Regions from separate parts of the Arthrobacter sp. 05L421 genome, predicted to be linked through region 2. Evidence: riboswitches for the same ligand, from Rfam matches in the RefSeq annotation. Region 2 holds a riboswitch; each other region holds the start of a gene.
The links. Region 2 has a riboswitch for S-adenosylmethionine ahead of AC1DKQ_RS00120 (aminotransferase class V-fold PLP-dependent enzyme). Riboswitches for the same ligand answer to the same signal wherever they lie in the genome.
Positions count from the first base shown of each region.

Region 1 (5,724 bases), on a different contig from region 2:
TCGATGATCCGCAGCGCGTCCAGCAGCGCGAAGGCGGCCTGCTTCGCAGTTCGTCCCGGCGAAGGCGAAAGCTCCAGCGTAAGCACGGTCCCGCCGGCCTTCATCTGCTTCACCGCGAGGGGGTACTGCGGGTGGGACGGCAGCAGCGGGTACTTGACCCAACTGACCGCCGGCTGTCCCTCAAGCCATTCCGCCAGCCGCAGGGCAGAGGCCGAGGAATGGTTGACGCGCAGGGCCATGGTCTCCAGGCCCTTGGTGAGCACCCAGGCATTGAAGGCCGAGAGAGCCGGACCGGTGTGCCGCATGAGCTGCCTGACGGGCCCGTCAATGAATTCCTTGGTGCCCAGGATGGCGCCGCCCAGGACCCTGCCCTGGCCGTCGATGTGCTTGGTGCCGGAGTACACCACCACGTCCGCGCCGAGGTCTCCGCAACGCTGCAGCAGCGGGGTGGCGAAGACGTTGTCGACCACCACTGTGGCGCCGGCGGCATGCGCCAGTTCGCTCACGGCGGTGATGTCCACGATTTCCTGCATGGGGTTCGACGGCGACTCGAAGAACACCGCCGTGGTCGGCTCGGACAGCGCAGCCTGCCACTGCTCCAGGTCCGGTCCGTCCACGAAGACCGTCTCCACACCCCAGCGCGGCAGGATCTCGTTGAGGATCACGAAACAGGAGCCGAACAGTGAGCGGGCTGCGACGACGCGGTCGCCGGCAGCCAACAGCGCGCCCAGGGCAGTGAAGACGGCGGACATGCCGGACGCCGTCGCAAAACATGCCTCGGTTCCCTCGAGCAGCCGGAGCCGCTCCTGGAATGTCGCGACGGATGGGTTGCCGTAGCGGGAGTAGACGAAGCGCTCGTCCTCCCCAGTGAAGGCGCGCTCGGCGGCGGCCGCGGACTCGTAGACGAATCCTGAATTGAGGAAGATTGGCTCGGTGGTTTCCTGGAAGCCGGTGCGGTCCAGGCCGCCGCGGACAGCCTGGGTGTCGGCGGCCCAGCCGGAGGCGTCGGGATTGAACGTCACTAGATTTTTCCGAGGTTGGTGGGCAGGCCGCGGTTCTTCCAGCCGTTGACGGTGCGTTCGCCAAAGCGGTCGGTCTCGCCTTCGAAGCCCTCAAGAACGTTGTACGAGGTGTAGCCGGCGGCCGTCGCGGCCGTCGCGGCGGCGATCGACCGGGCACCGGAGCGGCACAGGAACACCAGTTCGACGGCGGTGTGCTCCGGTGCTTGCCGCTTTAGCTGTTCCACGAAGTGCGGATTCGGCGTGCCGCCGGCAAGGTTCCACTGGATGAAGAGCGGATCATTTTCTGCGGACTTGGTGTCCGGGATGCCGATGTGGGCCCATTCGCCCTCGGTCCGGACATCCACCAGAATGGCTCCCGCCTCAAGCTTGGCCCACGCCTCAGTAGGGCTGAGGTCTCCTGCGTAGCTCATGCGTGCCCCTCGAATGCCCCAACAGCGTCAAACTCGTCGGCGTCGAGCTCATCAACCGCATTGGCCACGGCGGCGTCCGCGCTCGCAATGGCAGCCGGCAGCACCAGCGCCTGCGCCACGATCACGGTGCTGCCGTTGAAGCTGGCGGCGGGGCTTCCATGCAGGACGTAGCCCTCGGCCAATGCGGCCGACACGCGCTCACAAAAGGCGCGGTCATCCGCACCGGTGAACAGGCGGTAGGCCAGCCTTTCCTCGCCGGCGGGGGCTGCGCTGGTTGCTGCACGGGTGGCTGTGTCTGGGGCGGCGGATGAACTGAGTATTTCGGGTACAGCGGGTGTTGACGTGTCGGGCACGACGGATCTCCTCTTTCACGCTTGCAGCTCGAATGGTCGATATGCCGAGTATTCACCTGAGGCACCCCGCCGCGAAAAGGGAGGGTTGCCGACCGGCCAGTCAGGGCTTGGCGCCGGTTCTCATTACTCCCCAAAAACGTAACACCAACGACGTCGGCCCGCACGGCCGCCGTCGTCATGTTCCGTAACCGGGCCACGCCCGACAGCCTGTGCCGGCCGGCGGACCGTATGCGTGCCTCAGGCAAGTAGTAGCGGGCTCCAACTTCGGGTATTGCCCACTCGTGTGTGCGCGGACGATTCGCCGTCTACTAGGGGAATGGTCCTGCGTGTCGGCGCGAGTTGCGGCAGATCCGGGCAGTCCGTCAATCGAGCAGTCCGTCAATCAGCAGTCCGTAAATCGAGTCGTCCGTCAACAAGCCTATGAATCGGTGGCCGGAACCGTCGGAGCCGCAGCAGCGGCCCCGCCGGTGACGGCGGAATGGAGCAATTGTGGGCCCGCGCATACTGGTTACCGGGATAGCAAGCGCCGCCGGCCGTACGGTCGCGGCCCAACTCGAAGCCCGCGGCCTTCCGTATCTGGGCTCCGACGCCCGCGCCGACACTCGCCAGGCGGAGGCTGCTCCCTCCGCAGCCGCGGCCAGGCTCTTGCCCGCGACGGACCCGGACATGATCCTGGACCTGCGCCGGCTGGTGGATCGCGAAGCCATCAACGTCATCATTCCGACCCTCACCGTGGAACTTCCGGTCCTGGCCGCAGCCCGTGCCGGATTCGCCCAGGACGTGCGGATCATCGTGGGCGACCCTGCCGCGGTGGCGCTCGCCAACGACAACCTGTTTACCACCTGGGCGTTGCAGGCAGCCGGCATTCCGGTGCCCCGGTTCGGCGTTCCGGGCGACCTCGCTGCCGCGCCGGCATCCCTAGCCGGCCTCAGCGGTCCCGTGGTGGTCAAGCCGCGGGTCTTCGAAGGCTCCCGTGGGGTCCACGTGCTGGCCGGAACGGCCTCCGTCACCTGGAAGAACATGCCCGCGGGGCAGCTTGTCCAGGAGTTCATCCCGGGCGCCGACTATGTCTGCCTGGTGTTTGGCACCCCGGCACGCAACGCGATGGCGCCAGTGGCGGTGGTCCTGGAGAAGACCAGGACTCCGTATGGACGCGCCGGCAGCGACGAGGTAAGTCGCAGGGTGCCCGCCAGCGAGGCCGGGGACGTACGGAAGCTGGGCCTGGCCGCCGTCCGCACGCTCGGGCTGACCGGGCCAGTCCAGGTCCAGATCCGCCGCCGCGCGGACGGAACCCCTGTGGTGCTGGGAGTCTGCGCGACCCTCGGGGAGAACAGTACGTGGGCCCCGGAAATGCTCGACGCCGTACTGGCAACCTTCATGCTCCCGGCGTTCAACCCCGCCTCGTTCCGGCGGTGCCCGGCAATTCCAGCGGACGCCCTGGGGTGAGGACCAGCACGCCTGGCCCCGGCCCCGCCCCCGACCATGGTCCGGTCAGTGCGTGATGAGATGGGACCCATGTCCAGGCCGGCGCGGGCTGCCGGCCTGGCTCCTGAACAAGCCGATCAGCCCAACGGTCAGTGCCGTCGCCAGGAAGAGGATCAGCCGCACGGTACCTGCCAGGAGCATGAGCAGCACTAATCCGAAAATAAGGGGCAAACACAATATGAAAACGGTGACGAGGGTAACAACATAGCCGAATGTGATGCCAACAAGGGTTGCCTGATCCATTGGACTGCCGTTCATAACGCTAGGGCGATTCCCTGACTTCTGCCGAAACCTGCGGCAGCCGTGCGGCATGTGGCCCAGGGCCACTTCCGCGGTTCCGGACAGCTTTGGGCCAAGCAGGATCCCGCACCGCCGGCTGTTGCGGGGTCAGCTCCTCCGGGAGCCGGCCCGTCAACCATGTGCCCTAACGACAGAACGGCGAGGGCCCCCGCGCCCCGCCGTGCGGTTCGCGTCTATGCCGGGGCCCCTGCAGGACTTGCTCGATTTTCAATTCAGCTGCCCGGCGCTGCTGATCAAAAGTCCTCAACTGCCGGGTGGTCGGTGCCGGTGTCTCCGGAAAACTCTTGGCTGCCGCGCCGCGCGCTCTGTTCTGCGCGGAAGGTTCCTGGCTCACGCTCATGGATGGATCGTCCCACCTAGCCACTGTGGCGGACAGGGTCTTCAGGCCTTCATGCTGCGCGCCCTGCTAAACCAAAAAACCAACGCGGGGTCACTTACGGCCCGTCCGGGGCAGCGGGATGGGCCGTAAGTGACCCCGTGTTGCTATTCGATCGTGGAGAACAAGGCGCTGAGTTCGGCCGTGAGCTGGCGACGTAGTTCCGGGGTGCCGATTTCCTGGCCGTCGATGTGGTTCACCGGGGCCAGGAGACGGATGCTGGAGATCAGCCAGACCGCGTCGGCGTCCAGCAGGTCCTTCGGCTCCAACGGGCCGTAGCCCAGCTCCCAGCCGGCAGCTTTGGCGGCGGTGAACAGGGCACCCTGTGAGGTGCCCGGCAGGATGCCGCTGTCCAGCTGGGGCGTGATGAGCCGCCGGATGGTGCGGAGGCCGCCGGCGCCGTCGTCCGCGGTTTCCAGGTGGGCCAGCAGAACGGTCGACGTCGGTCCCTCCAGGACCCGGCCGTCTGCGGACGTGAAGATGACGTCGTCGGCGCCGTGCCGGTGGGCGTAGCGCAGCGCTGCCATGTTCACGGCGTAGGAGAGGGTTTTGGCGCCGAGCAGCAGCCAGGGCGCGCGCTCGCCGACTTCGCTGTCATAGCCACGGTCCAGCAGCATGACGTCGATTCCGGTCTCGCGCTGCCGTCGGCCCGCGGCCGCGGGTGGGGAGGCCTGGACCCAGCACGTGGGGGCGGCGGCGCCCTCCGGCCCACGGGTGACGAGCAGTTTCACTACAACCTCGTCCGTGCCGCCCGCTGCCGGCATGGCAGGATCTTGGCGCCGGAACTCGCCGATGGCCGTGTCCACCGCGCGCCGCCAGGCGTCCTCTGCCGGGATGTCCAGCTCCAGGAGTCGGGCCGAACCGGCCAGCCGGGTCAGGTGTGCCTGGATTTTGCGGGGCCTGCCGCCGACCGCCAGCAGCGATTCAAAAACGCCATCGCCACGAGTGGCGCCAAGGTCCGTGGCCATCAATTGCGGCTGCGTCGCGTCGGCAACCCGGCCGCCTTCGAACGCCGGGTCCAGGAAGACCAGCACGGTCGCGGGTGCAGGAACGGGGGCAGGAGTGGTCATGGCTACAGCTTAGTCTCGGTGGTCCCGGGATAGGATTTGCTGGTTGCCCGTTCCGGAACTGTTCCGCGGGCTTGTACTTTGAGGGGTTCGCCTGTGCTGTGGCCATTTCCGCTGGCGGAAACTTTACCGTCCTGGGCAATCATGATCCTGACCGTGATCGACTTCGCCATCCGGGTGCTGGCCCTGGGCATCATCCCCGGAAACCGGCGGCCCACCACGGCAATGGCGTGGCTGCTGGGCATCTTCATTTTGCCCGTCCTGGGCCTGGCCTTGTTCCTGCTGTTTGGCAACTTCCGGCTCTCCCGCCGCCGCCGCGCCCAGCAGGATGCGGTCAATACCCGCATCCGGGCCGGAACCTCGGACCTGCAGGCTGTCGAAAGCCGCTACGCCGGTCCCGAATGGGTGGCGTCCGCCGCTGAACTGAACAGGACGCTGGGATCGCTGCCCATGGTGGATGGCAACAGCGTGGAGCTGCTGCCCGGCTACCCCGATTCCATGAAGGCGATGGCCGCGGCGGTCCGCGGCGCCAACTCCTTCGTCAATGCCGAGTTCTACATCATGAGCTCGGACCACGTCACGGACGATCTGCTCACCGCACTGGAGGAGGCGGCGGAGCGCGGCGTCGAGGTCCGCGTCCTGTTCGACCACCTCGGCACGCTCCGGATTAAGGGCTACCGCCGGCTGAAGGCAAGGCTCAACGCCAGCAAG
Region 1 is NZ_JBFTOC010000005.1:123,157-128,880, reverse strand. It holds gene AC1DKQ_RS08685 (O-succinylhomoserine sulfhydrylase) at 1-1,022, opposite strand, end outside; gene AC1DKQ_RS08680 (rhodanese-like domain-containing protein) at 1,022-1,432, opposite strand; gene AC1DKQ_RS08675 (DUF1737 domain-containing protein) at 1,429-1,677, opposite strand; SAM riboswitch class IV at 1,798-1,913, opposite strand; gene AC1DKQ_RS08670 (ATP-grasp domain-containing protein) at 2,275-3,231, shown strand; gene AC1DKQ_RS08665 (hypothetical protein) at 3,277-3,513, opposite strand; gene AC1DKQ_RS08660 (aminodeoxychorismate lyase) at 4,054-5,016, opposite strand; gene cls (cardiolipin synthase) at 5,110-5,724, shown strand, end outside.
Region 1: linked by a shared signal. The riboswitch ahead of AC1DKQ_RS08675 (DUF1737 domain-containing protein) and the one ahead of AC1DKQ_RS00120 (aminotransferase class V-fold PLP-dependent enzyme) in region 2 are both predicted to bind S-adenosylmethionine.

Region 2 (5,724 bases):
GGACGGCCCCTTCGGCGGCAACGCCCTCGCCACCAACTCCATCCTCCACTCAGAAGTCCTCAAGCGGCTCAACCCCGACCTCGACGACCTCCTCTAGGCCCCCCTCAAGGATTCCCAAGGGCCGCTGTACGACGCTGTCCCCAGCTTCGCTGCCGTCAAGGCGTGGAGCGGGCATCGAGTGGCAGGAGGGCAGCCATGTCTGGATCGGTTCACCCCAAGGATCCCGAAACCCCCGACGTCGGCGTCGGTCCGGTTCTACTGGTCCTGGTTGCGAAGTACCGGGACCTGGACATTGAGTCCGCCGCCCGGCTCCAGGCCGTCTCCTCGGAGCTGGGCCAACATCTGCTCGCCAGCAGTTCCGCCGTGTCCGGAGCCGTGGTCGTGTCCACCTGCAGCCGCTTCGAGATCTACTGCGAGGTGGCGTCCAGGGACCATGTAGATGCCGCCTGCACCGTTGCCCTGGGTACGGTCCGCCTCTGCACGGGCCTGCCCGCCGTCCGGCTTGCGTCCCTGTTCGAACACTCGTCTGGCGCGTCCGCGGCGGAGCATCTCTTCGCCGTTGCAGCCGGCCTAAACTCCGTTGTGGTGGGTGAGCGTCAAGTCGCCGGCCAGGTCCGCCGCGCCCTCGCTGAAGCACAAGCCGCAGGTACTGCGAGCGGGCTTTTGGTCCGGCTGTTTCAGGAGGCCTCCCGCACGGGCAGGGACGTGGGGGCGCGGACCACGCTCAGCAGCGCCAGCAGGTCCATAGCATCGGTGGCCCTTGAACTGGCCACTGCCGGAGTCGCGTACCCGTCCCTGACTGATGCTTCCGTAGTCCTCTTCGGCACCGGTTCCTACGCCGCGTGCGTCGCGGAGATCCTCAGGAGCAAACGATGCCCCACCATTTCCGTCTTCTCCCAATCCGGCCGCGCGGAGGCCTTTGTGGCAAGCAGGGGTGGCACGGCGCTGACGGCACAGGTGCTGCCCGCCGCTGTTGCCCGGGCAGACATACTGATTGGCTGCAGCGGCACGGAGACGCGCATCGCTGCCGGCCAACTGGCGCAGTGGAGAGGTGGCAGTGGCCGTGCCCTCACCGTCGTCGATCTCGCTCTGAGCCATGACTTCGACCCCCACGTGGCGGATCTGCCGGGCATTGAACTGATCACCCTGGATTCAGTGCGATCCGCGGCTCCCCCTGCGGACTCCGAGGCGCTCCGCCTCGCCCGCACAATGGTCCGGCAGGCGGCGCACCGTTTCGAAGATCGAGAGGAACTGCGCGCAGTCGACGCCGCCATCGTGGCCCTGCGCCGGCACGTCCAGCAGGTCCTCGAGGCCGAAGTGGAGCGCACCATGAAGCAACATGGGCGCGGCGCCCAGGCAGAGGATGTGAACCTCGCGATGCGCCGGCTGGTCCGCCGGCTGCTTCACCTCCCCACGGTCCGCGCCAGGGAACTGGCCACGGACGGCCGCCAGCACGACTACGCGGCTGCGCTGGAAGCCCTGTTCGGCCTCAGCGTCCAGCCCGCTGGCGGCCGGAGCCCCGGGACCGCCACTGTGGTCGGCTTGAGGCGGCCGACTTGGGAATTGAGGGAGGCGGAGTCTGGGATGAGAGCGTGCGGCGGGGCCGATCCGCGCGGCGGATGCCCGGGAGCCTGCCCGGCGCGCCGCGTCACAGTGCCGTCCTTGGATGGTGTCACGGCGGCTCCGTAGCCCTGGTCCGTAACAATCCGCTTCACAATCGGTGACCGCCTTTTCCCCGGCTGCGCGTATGTCCTACGCTCGATGCAGGTCACGAGTGCCAGCGCTAAACCCCGGTTTGCTGGCCGGCAACCCTCCAGACGCGGTGGGGTGCCCCGGGTGACGACCTGGCCGGTCCGGAACGGACCCGGCAAGCGCGGATTCCCACGATGTGGGGGTCCTGGTCGAGTGAGGTCCCATGACAACTGCCATTTTTCCCGCTGCCCCCGAATTTCACGCCCTCGCGGGCCGCCCGCTGGCGGCCGTCACCGGGGCCGAAATCCAGGCCCCGCTGATCACAGGCGGCCATGCCCGCTACGCCAACCTCGACTACGGCGCCTCCGCCCCGGCCCTGTCCGTGGTCTCGGCCTACTTGAACGAAATCCTGCCTTACTACGCGAGCGTGCACCGCGGCGCCGGCTACGCATCGCAGATCAGCACGTCCGTCTACGAGAATGCCCGGGACATCGTGCGGGACTTCGTGGGCGGCCGGGCGGACGATTCCGTGATCTTCACCCGCAACACCACCGATTCCCTGAACCTGCTGGCCGGCTGCCTGCCGCTCCGTGACGGCCGGCCCACGGGCGAGGTCCTGTATCTCGACATCGAGCACCACGCCAACCTCCTGCCCTGGCAGAGTGTCCCGCACCGCAGCGTCGTCGCTGCCCCCACCCTCGCGGCCACCGTGGACCGCCTGCGGGACGAGCTCGCGCGCGGCGGCGTCAGCCTGCTTGCCGTCACCGGCGCTTCCAATGTCACGGGGGAAATCCTGCCGATCCGGACCCTCGCCGCCCTGGCGCACGAGTACGGCGCCAGGATCGTTGTCGACGCCGCACAGCTGGCCCCGCACCGGCGGATCGACATCACCGCGGACGACGTCGACTACCTCGCCTTCTCGGGGCACAAGCTGTACGCCCCGTTCGGCACCGGCGTGCTGGTGGGCCGGACGGACTGGCTCGACGCCGGCACCCCGCACCTGGCCGGCGGCGGCGCAGTCCGCGACGCCCGGCTCGACTCCGTCAGCTGGACCACCGGACCCGCCCGGCACGAGGGCGGCTCGCCGAACGTCCTCGGTGCGGCCGCGCTGGCCCGCGCCACCCAGGTGATCGCAGCCCTGGACCCGGAACAGTGGCAGGCCCACGAGGACGCCATCCGGTCCTTCCTCGTCGAGGGCCTGCAGGGCATCGACGGCGTGACCGTGCACCGGATTTTTGCCGATTCGTCCACCGCTTCTTCCCCCGGAGGCGACTTGCCGGGCACCGGCACCATCGGCGTCGTGAACTTTTCCGTGGAAGGCTACGACGCCGGGCTGGTGGCCGCCTACCTGTCGGCCGAACACGGCATTGGCCTGCGCGACGGGCGCTTCTGCGCCCACCCGCTGCTCAAGCGGCTCGGCCTGCCCGCCGGCTCCTTGCGGGCCAGCTTCGGCCTCGGCTCACGGCTGGAGGATGCCGAGCGCCTGCTCGCCGGCCTGCAGCAGTTGCGGCAGAACGGACTCGGCTGGGACTACGTGGTGGACGCCGGCCGCTGGGTGCCGGCCAACGATACCCGCAGCTACCCCCACTGGGCCCCGAACACCCCGGGCACCGCCGGTGCCGCGCCCTGCACGGAGGACTAGGCACGGCGCCCGTGCGGTAAATTCGAAAGGTATCTGAAACCAGCAGTACCTTCCCGAAGGAGAGCGCACGTGGCAAGCGGCGGGCCCAAGCTCCACAGTGAGCGGCGCCAGGAACTCGGCCAAAGTTTCCAGGACGGCGGCGAGCACTACGAACGCGTCCGCCCGGGGTATCCGCAGGAGTCGGCCGACTGGCTGATCCCGGCGGGGGCCAAGGATGCCGCGGACATCGGCGCCGGCACCGGCAAGTTCACTGCGCTTCTGGCGGCCCGCGGCCTGCATACGGTGGCCGTTGATCCCTCGGCCGACATGCTGGAGCAGTTGCGCCGCACCCTGCCGGAGGTCACCGCCATCGAGGGCAGCGCCGAGGACACGGGCCTGCCGCCGGAGACGTTCGATCTCGTCACGGTCGCCCAGGCATGGCACTGGTGCGATCCCCGCCTGGCGAGCACCGAGATTGCCCGGATCCTGCGGCCGCACGGCGTGCTGGGCCTGATCTGGAACCAACTGGACACCGCTGTGCCCTGGGTGCACCGGCTCTCGCGCATCATGCACGCCGGGGACGTCCACAAACCGCACTTCCGCCCGCCCGTGGGTTCCGAGTTCACCGGGCTGGAGAGCCACCTGACCCGGTGGGAGGATTCGGTCACCACGGCGGACATCCAGGAGCTGACCAAGTCCCGCAGCTACTACCTCGCGGCATCGGATTCCACCCGGGCCAAAGTAATGTCCAACCTCGACTGGTACCTGCACGAGCATCTGGGCCATGCCCCAGGCGCAGTGCTCCGGCTGCCCTACCTGACCCAGACGTGGCGGGCCTTCCGGATTGCGTAAGGCCCCGGCCGGGGCATATTGTTTCGGTATGCCTAATAATCGCTTGTAGGCATGCGAAACTTTGAACCGGGCGCTTTTCGGGCCGGTACCGATCATCGCGTCAACGCAGACGCGCCATTCACGGGAGCTGGCAGTGCTGGATGTAAGGGGCCACGAACAGTCGCCGCAGGACGCGCGCACCTATAAACATCCGGGTGCCCGCAAGGCCCTGATCGGCCTGCTGGGGCCGGCGTTCGTGGCATCGATCGCCTACGTGGACCCCGGAAACGTGGCCGCCAACCTGACCGCAGGCGCACAGTACGGCTACCTGCTGGTGTGGGTACTCGTGGCCGCCAACATCATGGCAGTCCTAGTCCAGTACCAGTCCGCCAAGCTCGGAATCGTCACGGGAAAGAGCCTCCCGGAGATCCTCGGCGAGCGGCTCAAACCGTTCTGGCGCCGCGCCTTCTGGCTGCAGGCCGAAGTCGTGGCCGCCGCTACCGACCTCGCCGAGGTGGTGGGCGGGGCAATCGCCCTGTACCTGCTTTTCGGACTCCCCCTCCCCCTTGGCGCCGTGATTGTCGGTGCGGTGTCGATGCTCCTGCTCGCGGTGCAGGCCCGACAGAAACAGCGGCCCTTCGAATTCATCATCATGTTCCTGCTCGGCATCATCACCATCGGTTTCCTGGCCGGGCTGTTCATCAGCCCGCCGGATCCGCGCGCCGCCCTGGCCGGGCTGGTGCCCGGCTTCCAGGGTCCGGAGACTGTGCTGCTGGCCGCCAGCATGCTCGGCGCTACCGTCATGCCGCACGCCATCTACGTCCATTCGGCCCTGTCCCGGGACCGGCACCGCCCAGACGAACACCTGCATGTTCCACCGGCGGCCGTCGCGCGCCTGGTCAGGGCTACCCGGTTCGACGTCGTGGCCGCGCTGGCGATCGCCGGGCTGGTCAACATCGGCATGCTGCTCCTTGCCGCTTCCACCCTTGGCGGGGAAGAGGGCACGGAGACGATCGAGGGCGCGCACGCCGCCATCACCGCCAATCTCGGCCCCATCATCGGTGTGATCTTCGCAGTCGGGCTGCTCGCGTCCGGCCTGGCCTCGACCTCGGTGGGCTGCTATGCAGGCGGAACCATCATGCAGGGCCTGCTCAAGATCAAGATTCCTGTCATGGCCCGGCGCGTGGTGACCCTGATTCCGGCCGTTGTGCTGCTGGCGGTCGGCTTCGACCCCACCTGGGCGCTCGTCTTGAGCCAGGTGGTCCTCAGCTTCGGGATTCCCTTTGTCCTCGTCCCGCTGGTGGTACTGACCAGCAGCAAGGCCCTGATGGGCCGGTTTGCCGACGGCCTGGCCCTCCGCATCGCAGCCATCATCAGCGTGGTGCTCGTCGTGGCACTTAATTTGGTGCTGCTGTGGCTCACTTTCTCCCGAGGAAGCTGACGGTAGGCTTAGGTCTGTGAAGACCAGTGCGCCCTCCTCCTCGATCGAGGACTACGTCAAGGTCATCTATTCGTTCACCGAATGGCAGCCGAAACCCATCACCTCCACGCAGCTGGCGCAGCGCCTGGGCGTCGCCAAC
Region 2 is NZ_JBFTOC010000001.1:24,134-29,857, forward strand. It holds gene hisN (histidinol-phosphatase) at 1-97, shown strand, start outside; gene AC1DKQ_RS00115 (glutamyl-tRNA reductase) at 196-1,689, shown strand; SAM riboswitch class IV at 1,767-1,880, shown strand; gene AC1DKQ_RS00120 (aminotransferase class V-fold PLP-dependent enzyme) at 1,916-3,334, shown strand; gene AC1DKQ_RS00125 (class I SAM-dependent methyltransferase) at 3,404-4,165, shown strand; gene AC1DKQ_RS00130 (Nramp family divalent metal transporter) at 4,299-5,585, shown strand; gene AC1DKQ_RS00135 (metal-dependent transcriptional regulator) at 5,602-5,724, shown strand, end outside.

Region 3 (5,724 bases), on a different contig from region 2:
CAAGGTACACGGCGCGGGCGTGCTCGCCCTTGGGGAGCATGGTGAAGACGACGTCGGCGCCGGCGACGGCCTCGGCGATGCTGCCGGCGGCCTTGACTCCCCCGGCCTCGGCAGCGGCAACTGCTGCGGTGTTGAGGTCGAAACCGCGGACCTCATGTCCGGCGTTTGAGAGGTTGACGGACATGGACCCGCCCATGTTTCCGAGTCCGATCCAGGCGATGACTGCCATAACTTAAGCTCCTTTGCTTGATGTGCTGCCGGGAGGCCGGCCCGAAGGCCGGAACCCGGCGTCCCAGTGTCCAGCATCACACCGCTGATAGAGTGCAATCAAGGGAAAAAATCACAGATGCCATGTGCACAAATGCACACAGTCTGTGCCGGCTCCCCGTATCCGTTCACGACACACTCGCTGAGGAGGGACAAACGTGGACTTGCGTCGGCTTCCCAGCCCCGATGACCTGCTGATCCTGCTGACCGTGGCACGCCTGGGTCGGTTTAACGCGGTCGCGGAGACGCTTGGCACCACCCACACCACCATTTCCCGCCGCGTCCTGGCCCTGGACAAGCAGCTCGGCGGTCGGACCCTGGAGCGCAGCCCGCACGGTTGGGAGCTGACCGAGCTCGGCAGCCAGGCCGTCGCGGCGGCGGAGGCCATCGAGGACACTCTCGGTGCCCTGTCCAGCAGCATTGCCCGTTCCGGCGATGTGGTCTCCGGCCTTGTCCGGATCAGCACCCCGGACGGCTTCGGCGCCGAATTCCTGGCCCCGGCGCTCGTGCGGCTGCAGCGGGCGAACCCGCTGCTCAACGTCGAGTTGCTCAGCGCCACACGCAAGGCGAGCCAAAACCGCTCCGGCGTGGACCTGGAAGTGGTGGTGGGCAACATGGACACAGCAAACGCCCAGGCCATCTTCCTGAGCAACTATTTCCTCAGGCTGTACGCCAGTCCCGGATATGCGCAGGAGCACGGGCTGCCGGCAACACTCGACGACGTCCGGCAGCACGGCTTCGTCTCCTACGTGGAATCGGCGCTCCAGGTGGCCGAGCTGGGGCACCGCTCCACGCAGCTGCCGGTGCCGCGCTCCAGCTTCCAGGCCACCAGCGTCTTCGCCCAGCTGGAGGCCGTCCGGCGGGGCGCCGGGATAGGCCTGCTCCCCAACTTTCTGGTGGCGGGCAGGTCCGACTTCCTGCCCGTCCTGCCGGACGACTTCCAGCGCCAGCTGCCCATCTGGGCCGTGGCCCGGCCCGAGGCGCTGCGTTCAGCCCCCGTCCGTGCCGTGCTGGAGGCGATCCGCGGCGAAATCCGGGAGCGCCAGGACGTGCTGGCCGGCTGAGCCGGGCACGCTGCGTTTAAGGCGGCTGCCCGCCTTCGCGGGGGTCGTCAATTGCGGATCGGCTGGCACAAACGGCAACAGCCCGGGCCCCGCAGTGCGGGGCCCGGGCTGTTGGTGTGTTGATTCGAGCTTACTTCTTGCCTGCGGCCAGCAGGTCGGCAGTGCCCTGGGCGTCGGCGGCGTCGACGTCGTGCAGCGAAATACCGCGGGTCTCCTTGAGGAAGAACACGGCCACCATCGTTACCAGGCAGGCGCCGAGGAGGTAAATCGCCACCGGCGTGGAGGACTTGTACTGGCTCAGCAACGCGACGGCGATGATCGGAGCCAGCGAACCGGCCACGATCGAGGTGACCTGGTAGCCCAGCGAGACACCGGAGTAGCGCATCCGGGTCGGGAACATCTCGGCCATGATGGCCGGCTGGCCGGCATACATCAGAGAGTGGAACAGCAGACCGATGGTGATCGCGGCGAGGATGACGAGGTCGTTCTTGGTGTCCATCATCGGGAAGGCGAAGAAGCCCCAGGTACCACCGAGGACAGCGCCGGCCATGTAGACAGGCTTGCGGCCGACGTTGTCCGAGAGCTTGCCGACCAAAGGGATCACGACGAAGTGGACCAGGTGCGCCACGAGCAGCAGCAGCAGGATCCGCGAGGTGTCCGTCTGGACCACGACCTTCAGGTAGGTAATGGAGAACGTGACCACAAGGTAGTAGAGGATGTTCTCCGCGAATCGCAGACCCATCGCGGTGAAGACGCCACGCGGGTAGCGGCGGAAGACCTCGGCGACGCCGTAGCCCTTGTTCTCAACGGTGACCTCTTTGCGGGCTTCCAGGAAGATCGGGGCGTCCTGGACTTTAGTGCGGATGTAGTAGCCGACGATCACGATCACAGCGGAGAGCCAGAAGGCCACACGCCAGCCCCAGCTGAGGAACTCCGCGGATGACAGCGTGGCGGACAGGGTGAACAGCACACCGGTGGCGAGAAGGTTGCCCATCGGAACCGCCGACTGAGGCCAGCTGGCCCAGAATCCGCGCGACTTGCTCGGGCTGTGCTCAGCCACGAGGAGGACTGCGCCGCCCCACTCACCGCCGACGGCGAAGCCCTGGACGAAGCGCAGGAAGACCAAGAGCGCCGGGGCCCAGTAGCCGATCTGCTGGAAGGTCGGCAGGCAGCCCATAGCGAAGGTGGCAACACCGACAAGGATGATGCTCAGCTGGAGCAGCTGCTTGCGGCCGAACTTATCGCCGAAGTGGCCGAAGACGATGCCACCGATGGGGCGGGCAATAAAGCCGACCGCGTAGGTGACGAACGCGGCAATGATGCCGTCCAACTCCGAACCGGAATTGGGAAAGAACAGCTTGCCGAAGACCAGGGTGGCGGCGGAAGCGTAGAGGAAGAACTCGTACCACTCAACCACGGTGCCGGCCATGGAGGCCGTGACAACCTTCTTCAGGCCGGACGATTTGACGTCCGTTTCTTCAGCGCGCCTTGCGGCGTTTTCCGTACTCATCGTGACTCCTTCGGTGTCTCCGTCGACACCCTGTGGACCATTGGGCTGAGGACGCACGTGACTTAGGGCACATGGCGTCATTCCCCATGAGTATGGACGCTCCCGCCCTGAGCCTCAACAGCCATTAGTGCAGAGCGCGTCTGCAAAAATGCACAAGAGGTCGCGCCTAGTGGTCGAAGAAGGCCTCCCGCAGCTGGCCGCTGAGCTGGCCGATTTCGGTCAGGAAACCGTCGTGGCCGATGGGCGCTTCAATGATGTGCACTTCCGGGCGCCCGGGCAGGGCCTCGGCCAGTTGACGGGACTGGGCCGGGAAATACAAGCGGTCCGAGTCCACGGCCGCCACCAGGAACTCGGCGGTGGCCGGGGCCAGGGCCTCCTCGAGGCTTCCGCGCCCCCTGCAGACATCGTGGCTCATGAGGGCCTCGGTAATGGCGATGTAGCTGTTCGCGTCGAAGCGCCGGACCAGCTTGTTGCCCTGGTGGTCCAGGTAGCTCTCCACCTGGTAGCGCCCGCGCCCGGCCAGCGATCCGGCTTCCAGGGGCGCCTCCGGCTCCTGCGCGTTCCGGCCAAACCTGCCGTCCAGTTCGGCTGCGGAGCGGTAGGTGATGTGCGCGATGCGGCGGGCGAGGGCGAGCCCTGCTTCGGGTTCCGGGCCGCCGTAGTAGTTTCCGCCGTTGAAGTGGGGGTCCTGGCGGATGGCCAGGGTCTGGGCCTGCGCGAAGGCAATCTGTTCGGCTGTGCTGCTGGCGCCGACGGAAATCACGGCGCAGCGCCGGACCCGGCCGGGGAACGTGACGGCCCATTCAAGGGCGCGCGCGCCGCCGAGGGAGCCGCCCAGCACGGCGTACCATCTGCCGATGCCCAGGGCGTCGGCCAGCCGCGCCTCGGCGGCGGCGGTGTCCCGCAGGGTGACGAGCGGGAACCGCGATCCCCAGGGGCGCCCGTCCGGGGCCCGCGTGGAGGGTCCCGTGGATCCGTGGCAGCCGCCCAGGATGTTGATTGAAACGACGAAGTACTTGTCCGTGTCCACGGGGGCCCCGGGCCCGGCGAGCTGTTCCCACCAACCGGGCTCTTCGCTGTGGCCGCGGGTCACGTGCGTGTCGCCCGTCAGGGCGTGTTCGATGAGGACGGCATTGGACGCGTCATCGTTCAGGGTCCCCCACGTCTCGTAGGCGAGGACCACATCCGGCAGCGGAATCCCTGATTCGAGCTGCAGGTCACCGATCCTGACGTACTGGACGGTTCCGTCCGGGTTGCGGGATGGCTTGGTTTCAGGAACACCCGTGCGGGTGACGGCAATCGTCATGTGAGGACCTAACTTCGCGCTTGCCTGCCGTCAGCTGACCGGCAGGCCAGGTCCTCACCCGGGGCACCCCGCCGCAAAAGGAGGGTTGCCGGCCAGCAAGCCGGGGCTGTCGCTGGCACTCATGACCTGGTACGAGTCTACGAAAGAGGGTGCGGAAATCACGAAGATTGTGACTTCCATGTGACAGCCCGGCGATCAGACAGCCCCCCGCCGGCCGTCCCGTTCAAGGGAGGCCGGCGGCCGGCCGTCAGGTTTATCTGGCTTAACTCAGGCGGACTTGGCCGCGCGGAATCCGGCGTCGAGATCCGAGAGGATGTCGTCAATGTGCTCCAGGCCCACGGAGAGCCGCACCAGGCCGGGATTCACGCCGGCGATGGTCTGCTGCTCGGGCGAGAGCTGGCTGTGGGTGGTCGAGGCCAGGTGGATCACCAGGGAACGGACGTCGCCGATGTTCGCGACGTGCGAGTGCAGTTCGAGGGCATCGACGAACCGCTTGCCGGCCTCGGCTCCCCCGGCGATGTTGAATGCCACGACGGCGCCGGTTCCCTTGGGCCCGTACTTGCGGCCGCGCTCGTACCAGGGGCTGGACGGCAGCCCGGCGTAGGCAACCGATTCGACGTCGTCCCTCGCCTCCAGCCACTTCGCCACCGTGGTGGCGTTGGCCACGTGGCGTTCGACGCGCAGGCTCAGGGTCTCAATGCCCTGGGCGATGAGGAACGCGTTGAACGGGGACACGGCGGAGCCGAGATCGCGCAGGAGCTGGACGCGGGCCTTGAGGATGTACGAAAGGTTCGCGCCCAGCGCGCCGTCCGCACCGAGGTCTCGGGCGTAGACCAGGCCGTTGTAGGTGGGGTCCGGGGTGTTGAAGCCGGGGAACCGCCCCGGGTCCTTGCCGAAGTCGAAGTTGCCGGAGTCCACGATCACGCCGGCGATCGCGGCGCCGTGACCGCCGAGGTACTTGGTGGCGGAGTGGACCACGATGTCCGCGCCCCACTCGATCGGCCGGATCAGGTACGGGGTGGAGAGCGTGTTGTCGACGATCAGCGGCACCCCGGCCTCGTGCGCCACACGGGAGACGCCCTCGATGTCCAGGACGTCCTGGCGGGGGTTGGAGACCACTTCGCCGAAGAACAGCTTGGTGTTGGGCCGGACGGCGTCGCGCCACTGCTCCAGATTGTCCGGGTCCTCCACGAACGTCACGGAGATGCCGAACTTCTTCAGCGTGTGGGCCAGCAGGTTATAGGTCCCGCCGTACAGGCTGGGGCTGGCCACCACGTGGTCCCCGGCCTCGGCGATGTTGAGGATCGCGAAGGTCTCCGCCGCCTGGCCGGAGCTGAGCAGCAGGGCCGCGAGGCCGCCTTCCAGGCTGGCCACGCGCTGTTCCACGGCGTCCTGGGTGGGGTTGCCGATCCGGGTGTAGATGGGGGCGAGTTCGGCCAGCGCGAAGCGGTTCGCGGCGCTTTCGGCGCTCGGGAACACGAACGACGTCGTCTGGTAGATCGGCAGGGAACGCGCGCCGGTGGCGCTGTCCGGCTCCTGGCCGGCGTGGATCTGGCGGGTTTCGAAGGACCAGGCGT
Region 3 is NZ_JBFTOC010000004.1:204,463-210,186, forward strand. It holds gene mmsB (3-hydroxyisobutyrate dehydrogenase) at 1-229, opposite strand, end outside; gene AC1DKQ_RS07605 (LysR family transcriptional regulator) at 432-1,331, shown strand; gene AC1DKQ_RS07610 (MFS transporter) at 1,462-2,841, opposite strand; gene metX (homoserine O-acetyltransferase MetX) at 3,008-4,147, opposite strand; SAM riboswitch class IV at 4,159-4,274, opposite strand; gene AC1DKQ_RS07620 (bifunctional o-acetylhomoserine/o-acetylserine sulfhydrylase) at 4,415-5,724, opposite strand, start outside.
Region 3: linked by a shared signal. The riboswitch ahead of metX (homoserine O-acetyltransferase MetX) and the one ahead of AC1DKQ_RS00120 (aminotransferase class V-fold PLP-dependent enzyme) in region 2 are both predicted to bind S-adenosylmethionine.